3 regions of the Geobacillus sp. GHH01 genome follow, and region 3 is predicted to be linked to each of the others. Evidence: riboswitches for the same ligand, from Rfam matches in the RefSeq annotation. Region 3 holds a riboswitch; each other region holds the start of a gene.
What was found. Region 3 has a riboswitch for S-adenosylmethionine ahead of metK (methionine adenosyltransferase). Riboswitches for the same ligand answer to the same signal wherever they lie in the genome.
Positions count from the first base shown of each region.

Region 1 (3,279 bases), 1.5 Mb from region 3:
CCGACGTCTTTCGCCCCATCGACTTCCAGGAAGCTGACCGGTTTCCGGCCGTCAAAGCCGATCGCCCCATAAGCGAAATCGTGCACGACGGCAATGCCGTGCTTGGCGGCAAACGCCACCGTCTCCGCGAAAAATTCCTTTGTCGCCGTCGCGCCGGTCGGATTGTTCGGATAGTTTAAAAACATGAGCTTCGCTCGGTCGGCCACTGCCGCCGGAATGGCTTCATAGTCCGGCAAAAAACCGTTTTCCGCAACAAGCGGCATCATTTCCATCCGCGCGCGGGCAAGCGCGATCCCCGACCAATAGTCCGGATAGCCCGGGTCCGGGGCCAGCACCACATCGCCCGGGTTGACGAGGCAAAGCGGCAGCTCGACAAGCCCGGCCTTGCCGCCGAACAAAATGGCGACTTCGCGGTCTGGATCGATGTTCACCCCGTATTCACGCGCGTAAAACGCGGCGATGGCTTCTTTCAAAAAGAAGTAGCCTTGAAACGGCGAATATTTATGGTATTTCGGATTAGCCGCCGCCCGCTGCATCGCCTCAACGATATGCTTTGGCGTCGGCTGATCCGGGTTGCCTTGCCCTAAATTGATCACGTCGCATCCGGCCTTGATTTTCTCCCCGACTTTTGCGACAAGCGAGGCGAAAAATTGCTTTGGCAGCTGCTCAAGCAACTCGGAAAAAGGAATTTCCATCGTCATCGCCCACACCTTCTTAAAAAATTCTTGAAATTCTAGTGCAACATCATATATCGTAAAAAGCAAAATGTAAAGCAAAATTTTTTCGAGGTGAAAACTCATGACGATCCGCATCGCCTGCCTCCAGCTTGATATTGCGTTTGGCGACCCGAACGAAAACGAACGGCGCGCGGAAAGCGCCATTGAATCGGCCGTCAAGGACGGCGCGAATATCATCGTGCTGCCGGAATTATGGACGACCGGCTACGATTTGACGCGCCTAGATGAGATTGCCGACGAAGGCGCCGAACGGGCCAAAGCGTTCGCCTCCCGCCTAGCGCAAGCACACAGCATCCATCTCGTCGCCGGCTCGGTCGCTAAAAAAACAACAACCGGCGTGACGAACACGATGATCGTGGCCGACCGGAACGGTCAAATCGTCGGCGAATATAGCAAACTCCATCTGTTCCAATTGATGGATGAACATTTGTATTTGCAGCCGGGAAGCAGCTTAGGCTTGTTTTCGCTCGACGGGCTTTCATGCGCCGGGGTCATTTGCTATGACATCCGCTTTCCGGAGTGGATTCGCGCCCATGCTTTGGCTGGGGCGGAAGTGCTGTTTGTCGTCGCCGAATGGCCGCTTCCCCGCCTGCACCATTGGCGGACGCTCTTGATGGCGCGGGCGATTGAAAACCAATGCTACGTCGTCGCCTGCAACCGGGCTGGCCGCGACCCGAACAACGTCTTTGCCGGCCATTCGCTCGTCATCGACCCATGGGGCGAAGTGATCGCCGAGGCGGACGAGAAGCCGGGCATTCTCTCGGCCGACATCGATCCCGCGCTCGTTGCGGACGTCCGTGCGCGCATCCCGGTGTTTGCCGACCGCCGGCCGCACGACTATGAAACGGCAAAAAATTTTTTCAAAACGTATTGACAATCGATTGGCCGACCATGTATCATTCGAATCAAACAACCAAACGATTGAGAACATCGTGAAAATTCCCGAAACTGAATACAAGAAATCGGTACTCTTATCAAGAGTTGGCTGAGGGAATTGGCCCAATGAAGCCCAGCAACCGACCGTAATGCTATCGTGAGATAGGGCGCACGCCAAGGGCGGCGCCGGAAGCGTCATGCTTCCGCAGGGCACGGTGCTAAGTCCAACAGAAAGACCGATGTCTTTCTGAAAGATAAGAGGCGCGAAGAACGAATGAATCTTCAAGCCTCTTTCCGTATGCGAAAGAGGCTTTTTCATTTGTCGGAAACGCCGAGTTTTAGCGCGCGTCAGAACCGGCATTTGAAAACGAGCGAAATGAAAAAAGGGGGAACAAGGCAATGACCACTGTTCAAACATCGGTTTACGAACCGCTGACCGAACCGAAGGCGGTATCTCTCGCTGTCCGCCTCGGCTTATTCCGCGACGGGGCGCCTCTTTTGTGCCGCGAGATCGGCGACGGCAACTTGAACTTAGTGTTTCATATCGTCGACCAAGAAACAAAGCAAGGCGTAATCATCAAACAAGCGTTGCCGTACGCCAAAGTGGTCGGCGAAAGCTGGCCGCTTACGTTAAAGCGCGCCGTCATCGAAAGCAACGCGCTGCGCACGTTTGCGAGCTATGTGCCGCAATACGTGCCGAAAGTCTACTATTCTGACGAATCGCTCGCCATTACGGTGATGGAAGACTTATCCCGTTTGCAAATCGCCCGCAAAGGGTTGATCGAAGGAAAAACGTATCCGCTTTTGTCCCAGCATATCGGCGAGTTTGTCGCCAAGACGGCGTTTTATACGTCTGATTTCGGCATGAACCAGCAAGAGAAAAAGAAATTGGCGCAAAGCTTCGTCAATCCGGAACTGTGCAAAATCACGGAAGACCTCGTCTTCACCGACCCGTTTTTTGACCACGAAACGAACAACTTTGAAGACGAATTGCGCCCAGACGTTGAAGCGCTTTGGCGCGATGACCGCTTGCACCTAGAAGCAGCAAAGCTGAAGCGCAAGTTTTTAACCGAAGCCGATGTGCTCTTGCATGGCGATTTGCATACCGGCAGCATTTTCGTAAGCGCCGACGAAACGAAAGTGATCGACCCGGAATTCGCCTTTTACGGTCCGATCGGGTTTGACCTTGGCCAATTTTTCGCCAATTTGCTGTTAAATGCGTTGTCCCGCCCTGAATTAGAGCGCCAACCGCTCTTTGACCACATCGACCGGACATGGGACGTCTTTGCGTCCGTGTTCTCAACCCTTTGGCGCACCGAGAGCGTGGAAACGTACGCCGCGACGCCGGGCTTGCTCGAGGACGTGCTCCGGCACGCGTTCATCGATGCTGTCGGCTTTGCCGGCTGCGAAGTCATCCGCCGGACGATCGGCCTCGCCCATGTGGCGGACCTTGACGGCATCGAGCACAAAGATGAACGGCTTGTTGCCAAACGGCATGCGCTCCGCCTCGGCCGCCGCTTGATCATTGAGCGGGCTGAGCTGACAGGAACGGATGGCTTCCGCCGGCTGCTCGCCGAAACCAAGCAGTAATGCCATTCGATCCGGCCCGCCGGCGACGGGCCGGACAAACGAACAACGCCAAAAGAAAGGAAGACAGCAATGAGCA
Region 1 covers NC_020210.1:859,336-862,614, reverse strand. The annotation lists gene GHH_RS04405 (pyridoxal phosphate-dependent aminotransferase) at 1-701, opposite strand, end outside; gene GHH_RS04400 (carbon-nitrogen family hydrolase) at 799-1,611, shown strand; SAM riboswitch class I at 1,706-1,874, shown strand; gene mtnK (S-methyl-5-thioribose kinase) at 2,013-3,203, shown strand; gene mtnA (S-methyl-5-thioribose-1-phosphate isomerase) at 3,273-3,279, shown strand, end outside.
Region 1: it holds a riboswitch for S-adenosylmethionine, as region 3 does, so the genes downstream of both, mtnK (S-methyl-5-thioribose kinase) here and metK (methionine adenosyltransferase) in region 3, are expected to answer to the same signal.

Region 2 (3,279 bases), 1.7 Mb from region 3:
GGCCTTGTGTCCGATACGCCGTTTGAAGGGACGCTCAGCTATGCATTCTACACCGGAGCGCCCGACGCAGAGATTTTGTAATTTTTTGACGAGTCGCTTTTTCGGACGAACGGTGACTATGAAATTACAAATGATGGGGCTGCCACGTATGAGTTGTCGGATGATAAAAAGACGATGACAATCCATATTAAAGACAATGTGAATTGGCATGACGGCCAGCCGGTGACCGCTGAAGACTTGGAGTATGCGTATTTGGTCATCGGCCATAAAGATTACACCGGCGTCCGCTATGGCGATGCGCTCATCCAAGGGATCGTCGGGATGGAAGAATATCACAGCGGCAAAGCGGATAAAATTTCCGGCATTAAAGTCATCGACAAAAAGACGTTGACGATCACATGGAAACAGGCCAATCCGTCGGTGTTGACTGGCATTTGGGCGTATCCGCTGCCGAAGCATTACTTGAAAGACATTCCGATCAAAGACTTGGCGAAATCGGATAAAATCCGGAAAAACCCGATCGGGTTCGGTCCGTTTAAAGTGAAGAAAATCGTTCCGGGCGAGTCGGTAGAGTTTGTTCGCAATGATGACTACTGGGCTGGCAAACCGAACTTGGAAGGCGTCATTTTGAAAGTCGTCAGCCCGCAAGTCGTCCTGCAAGCGCTGAAAAAAGGCGAAATTGACGTCGCTGAGTTCCCGACTGACCAATATTTGAACGCGAAAGGGACGAAAAACATTCAGTTTATCGGTAGAGTGGATTTGGCGTACAACTATATCGGCTTTAAACTCGGCCATTGGGATGCGAAAAAGCAAGAAAATGTGATGGACAATCCGAAATTCCAGAACAAAAAGCTGCGCCAAGCCATGGCGTACGCCATCAACAACCAAGAAGTGGCTGATCGCTTGTACCACGGCTTGCGCTTCCCGGCGACCACGCTGATCCCGCCGTCGTTCCCGGGATACCATGACAGCTCGATCAAAGGGTACACGTATAATCCGGAAAAAGCAAAACAGCTGCTTGATGAGGCCGGCTATAAAGATGTGGACGGCGACGGCTTGCGCGAAGATCCGAACGGCAAAAAGTTTACGATCAACTTTTTGGCGATGAGCGGCGGCGATATTGCCGAGCCGTTGGCGAAGTTTTACATGCAATGCTGGAAAGACGTTGGCTTGGATGTCCAATTGGTGGACGGCCGTCTGGCGGAGTTCAACTCGTTCTATGACATGGTTGAAAAAGATGACCCGAAAGTGGATGTTTACGCTGCCGCTTGGGCAACGGGAACGGACGTCGACCCGTACGGATTGTACGGCCGCAACGTCATGTTCAACTACTCGCGTTGGGTGAACGAGAAAAATGATGAGCTGCTAGAAAAAGGCCATTCCGAGCAGGCGTTTGACAAGGAGTATCGCCGGAAAATTTACAGCGAGTGGCAAAAGCTAATGAACGAAGAAGTGCCGGTCATCCCAACGTTGTATCGTTCCGCCATCTACGCAGTCAACAACCGCGTCGCCAACTTTACGGTTGACCCGAGCTCGAAGCTGACGTGGAAAGATGTCGGCGTCACGGCCGAGCAGCCGGAAGTGGCGGAATAAACAAAAAAGCGATTGCTTCTATGGGATTCGATATGGTAACATGAAAGACAAATGATCATACGTCTTATCAAGAGTGGGCGAGAGAACGGGCTTGATGACCCCACAGCAACCTGCCGCCGGCAAGGTGCTAACACCCGCAAAGCGGTCTCGCTTTGGATGATAAGAACGGCTGTCCCCTTTCGCATCATTCCGAGGCGAAAGGGGTTTTTGTCGATAGGGGGTGAAGGGGGAAATAGTGGAGAGGGACATGTCGATCCGAGCTTGCATGGCCGCTCATCTCCGTGCCGCTGCGTTCGCCGTTCATGTCATGCGCTGCGTGCAGGCGGAGCTGATTCGGTTTGACCCTGAAGCGGCGGTTTATGTCGACCGCGGGGGCGGATATACCCACTTGTATGGGAAAGCGCAAGGGACAACCTTTTCAGTGTTGTTGACCGACAGCGAGGCGGACGAATGGAAGGCGGACGGACCGTACGCCCTTGATCGCTACATATGGACAGAGCTTGGGAAAAAAGGGGTTTTTCCAATGCGGATGACGCCGTATTTACAAGCTGTATGGTTAATGGAGTCATAGAAAGGAAGAGGACGAATGGCAGTCAAAAAATTTGAGCATGTCGGCATTCAAGTGAAAGACATCGAGACATCAAAGGCATTTTACCAAAACGTCGTCGGCCTGGAGCTGCTCGACGAAATGATTCATACGAACGGAACGATGAAATTGGCGTTTTTAGGGATTGACGGCTCGATCGTCGTCGAGCTGATCGAAGGATACAACCCGGATTTGCCGACGGAAGGAAAAGTGCACCACGTGGCGTTTACGGTCGAAGGCATCGAGCAGGAAAAAGAACGGCTTCAGTCGCTCGGCGTCCCGCTAGTGTGGGATGAAATTACAACGCTCCCAAACGGGGCGAAATACTTATTTTTCCTTGGTCCGGACGGCGAATGGATCGAGTTTTACGAGCCGGCGCAATGAACGAAGGGGAAGGTGGCCATACCGATGGCCGCCTTTTGCCGTGCAAGAAGGAAAATAGGGAGTGCACCGCGTATAGGTAAAGGGGAGAGGAGGAGAACAGATGGAGCCGCAAGTCATTCGCGCCATTCAAGACGACTACCCGGATGAATTCGCCTGGTGCTACGGCTGCGGACGGTTGAATGAGCAAGGCCATCATTTCCGCACCGGCTGGGACGGAGACAAAACGGTGACCGTCTATACGCCGCGCCCGGAACATACGGCGATCCCCGGGTTTGTGTACGGCGGGCTGATCGCCTCGCTCATCGACTGCCATGGCACCGGGTCGGCGGCGCTCGCCTTGCATCGGAAAAACGGCCATGAGCCGGGAAGCGGGGAAACGCCGCCGCGCTTTGTCACCGCGTCGCTTCATGTCGACTTTGTCAAGCCGACGCCGCATGGCGTGCCGCTTGTCGCCGTCGGAACGGTGACGGAGATTCACCCGAAAAAATGGCAAGTGGACACCGAGGTGTTCGCCAACGGCGAACTGTGCGCCCGCGGTCAAGTCGTCGCGGTCGTCATGCCGAAAACGTTTGTCCAGGGATGACAAGCAAACGAAAAGCGCCGGAGGGCGGCTGTTTTTGACAGCGCTTTCTCCGGCGCTTCGCTCGTTGCGCTCGATCCCGCTTGGGAAAAAGCGGACATCTTCACAAGTGACATGTTCATCCTTGGATGGCGGG
Region 2 covers NC_020210.1:1,256,835-1,260,113, forward strand. The annotation lists partial or broken gene opp4A (oligopeptide ABC transporter substrate-binding protein) at 1-1,593, shown strand, start outside; SAM riboswitch class I at 1,655-1,759, shown strand; gene GHH_RS06365 (hypothetical protein) at 1,841-2,164, shown strand; gene GHH_RS06370 (VOC family protein) at 2,180-2,563, shown strand; gene GHH_RS06375 (PaaI family thioesterase) at 2,664-3,146, shown strand; gene GHH_RS06380 (hypothetical protein) at 3,181-3,279, shown strand, end outside.
Region 2: it holds a riboswitch for S-adenosylmethionine, as region 3 does, so the genes downstream of both, GHH_RS06365 (hypothetical protein) here and metK (methionine adenosyltransferase) in region 3, are expected to answer to the same signal.

Region 3 (3,279 bases):
GCCGGCGAAAGTCGTCCGCGAACTGACGGAAGACGACATCCGTGAAATGGAGCGCATACGCCGCGAATATGTCGAGAAAGGGCAGTATTACAAAGCGCTGCAGCAACAGCGGACATCGTGCGCCAACAAAAAAGAGCTGCCGTGATCAGGCAGCTCTTTTTCTTTCATCACTTGTCCGCCAACGCCAGCGCTTGTTCTTTCAACAAGGCGGCTTTGTCGGTGCGCTCCCACGGCAGGTCGATGTCCGTACGCCCAAAATGGCCGTAAGCAGCCGTCTGTTTGTAAATCGGGCGGCGAAGGTCGAGCATTTTGATGATGCCCGCCGGGCGGAGATCGAAGTTGTTGCGCACGACCTCAATCAAAATGTCTTCCGATACTTTGCCGGTGCCGAACGTATCGATCGAAATCGAAACTGGGCGGGCGACGCCGATCGCGTAGGCAAGCTGCACTTCGCATTTGTCGGCCAGTCCTGCCGCGACGATGTTTTTCGCGACATAGCGGGCCGCATACGCCGCCGAGCGGTCGACTTTCGTCGGATCTTTGCCCGAGAACGCGCCGCCGCCGTGGCGGGCGTAGCCGCCGTACGTATCGACGATGATTTTGCGCCCCGTCAACCCAGCATCCCCTTGCGGACCGCCGATGACAAACCGTCCTGTCGGGTTGATGAAATATTTCGTGTTCTCATCAAGCAGCTCTGCGGGCACGACCGGCTTGATGACCTGTTCTTTAATGTCGCGCTCGATTTGCTCTTGCGTAATTTCCGGATGGTGCTGCGCGGAAACGACGATCGTATCGACGCGCACCGGTTTGCCGTTTTCATCGTATTCGATCGTCACTTGCGTTTTCCCGTCCGGCCGCAAGTACGGCAAGACATCCGTTTTGCGCACTTCCGCCAATCGGCGCGCCAAGCGGTGCGCAAGCGAAATCGGCAACGGCATCAATTCTTCCGTCTCATTGCAGGCGAACCCAAACATCAATCCTTGGTCGCCGGCGCCAATCGCTTCAATTTCCTCGTCAGTCATCTGACCTTCGCGCGCCTCAAGCGCCCGGTTCACCCCCATCGCAATGTCCGGCGATTGTTCGTCAATCGACGTCAGCACCGCGCACGTATCGGCGTCAAATCCGTATTTGGCGCGCGTGTAGCCGATCTCCCGGACCGTATCGCGGACGATGCGCGGAATGTCCACGTATGTTGATGTCGTGATTTCCCCGCTCACGAGCACCAGCCCGGTCGTGACGCTCGTTTCGCAGGCGACGCGGGCGTTCGGATCTTTTTCCAAAATGGCATCCAAAATGGCGTCAGAAATTTGGTCGCAAATTTTATCCGGATGTCCTTCCGTCACAGACTCTGAAGTAAACAAGCGGCGTTTGGCTGACATTCGGTTTGTTTCCTCCTCTTGGCATAATGTGGCGACACGGAACTCATTTCCCTTTTTCCCTTCGCAATATAAAAAACCTTTCCTGTAACGGCTGAGGAAAGGTCATGGCAATCGTATTGCTTCCTTTCACTCTTATCGTTCAAGGACTGCGCCTTGCCACAGGTTAGCACCATTTCACACATGTACAGTTGTGACGGTTGCTGGGCTTCATCGGGCCTGTCCCTCCACCGGCTCGGGATAAGAGTATCCGTTCAATGACTTATCTTATCGCAATGGAATCGGCAAAGTCAACTATCAAAATTCATTTTTTATCATTTCCAGCCGAGAAAATTCTTTCCTCAAGGAAATCGACACATTGGGCAAAATAAAGTTTGAAAAACCCACACAATTAGTATGGACTATTAATAAAAATGTGTTATACTATTTTCAAGAGTGATTTCAAAAAGAAGGCAGGTTTTGAATATGGGGATCGCAAACATGACGAATAAGCTTGATGTATTGCTGCAAAAACCGTACGTGCATCATCAACTGTCCGTCGCCGAGCTCGTCGAGAAAGTCCTGCAGCGGAACGAAGGACGGCTGACGCACACCGGAGCCGTCGCGGTCACGACCGGCAAGTACACAGGGCGGTCGCCGAAAGACAAATACATCGTCGAAGAACCGTCAACGAAGCAAACGATCGACTGGGGAGCGGTCAACCAGCCGATGTCTCCGGAGACGTTTGATAAACTGTACGACAAAGTGCTCGACTATTTAATGAAGAAAGATGAACTGTTCGTGTTTAAAGGCTTTGCCGGCGCCGATCCGAAATACCGGCTGCCGATTCAAGTCGTCAACGAATTCGCCTGGCACAACTTGTTCGTCCATCAGCTGTTCATTCGGCCGAACGCCGAAGAGCTCGCCGTGCATGAGCCGCAATTCACCGTCATTTGCGCGCCGAACTTTAAAGCCGACCCGAAAGTCGACGGCACGCGCTCGGAAGCGTTCATCATCATCTCGTTTGAACGGCGCACCGTGTTGATCGGCGGCACCGAGTATGCCGGCGAAATGAAAAAATCGATTTTCTCGGTGATGAACTATTTGCTGCCGGAACAAGGCATCCTGCCGATGCACTGCTCGGCCAACGTCGGCCAGGAAGGCGACGTCGCCCTCTTTTTCGGCTTGTCGGGAACGGGAAAAACGACGCTCTCGACCGACCCGAACCGCCGCTTGATCGGCGATGATGAACACGGCTGGTCAAGCCGCGGTATTTTCAACATCGAAGGCGGCTGCTATGCGAAATGCATCAACCTATCGCGCGAGAAAGAGCCGCAAATTTTTGACGCCATCGGCTTCGGCGCGGTGCTCGAAAACGTCGTCCTCGATGACGCGACGCGGGTGCCGAATTACGACGACGGCACGCTGACGGAAAACACGCGCGCCGCCTACCCGCTTCAGGCGATCCAAAACATCATCGACCCGAGCGTCGCCGGCCATCCGTCCACGATCGTGTTTTTGACGGCTGATGCGTTCGGCGTCCTGCCGCCGATCAGCAAGCTGACGCGCGAACAAGCGATGTACCATTTCTTAAGCGGCTACACAAGCAAGCTCGCCGGCACCGAACGCGGCGTCACCGAACCGGAAGCAACGTTCTCAACGTGCTTTGGCGCACCGTTTTTGCCGCGCCCGGCCGTCGAATACGCGGAAATGCTCGGGCAAAAAATCGCCGAACACAACGTCCGCGTCTTTTTGGTCAACACCGGTTGGACAGGGGGGGCGTACGGCGTCGGCAGCCGCATGAAGCTCGCCTACACCCGGGCGATGGTGCAAGCCGCCGTCGAAGGGGAGCTCGACAACGTCGAAACAGTCAAAGATCCGATTTTCGGCCTCGCCATCCCAACCCGCGTCCCCGGCGTGCCGG
Region 3 covers NC_020210.1:2,927,653-2,930,931, forward strand. The annotation lists gene GHH_RS14420 (gamma carbonic anhydrase family protein) at 1-145, shown strand, start outside; gene metK (methionine adenosyltransferase) at 168-1,379, opposite strand; SAM riboswitch class I at 1,509-1,623, opposite strand; gene pckA (phosphoenolpyruvate carboxykinase (ATP)) at 1,842-3,279, shown strand, end outside.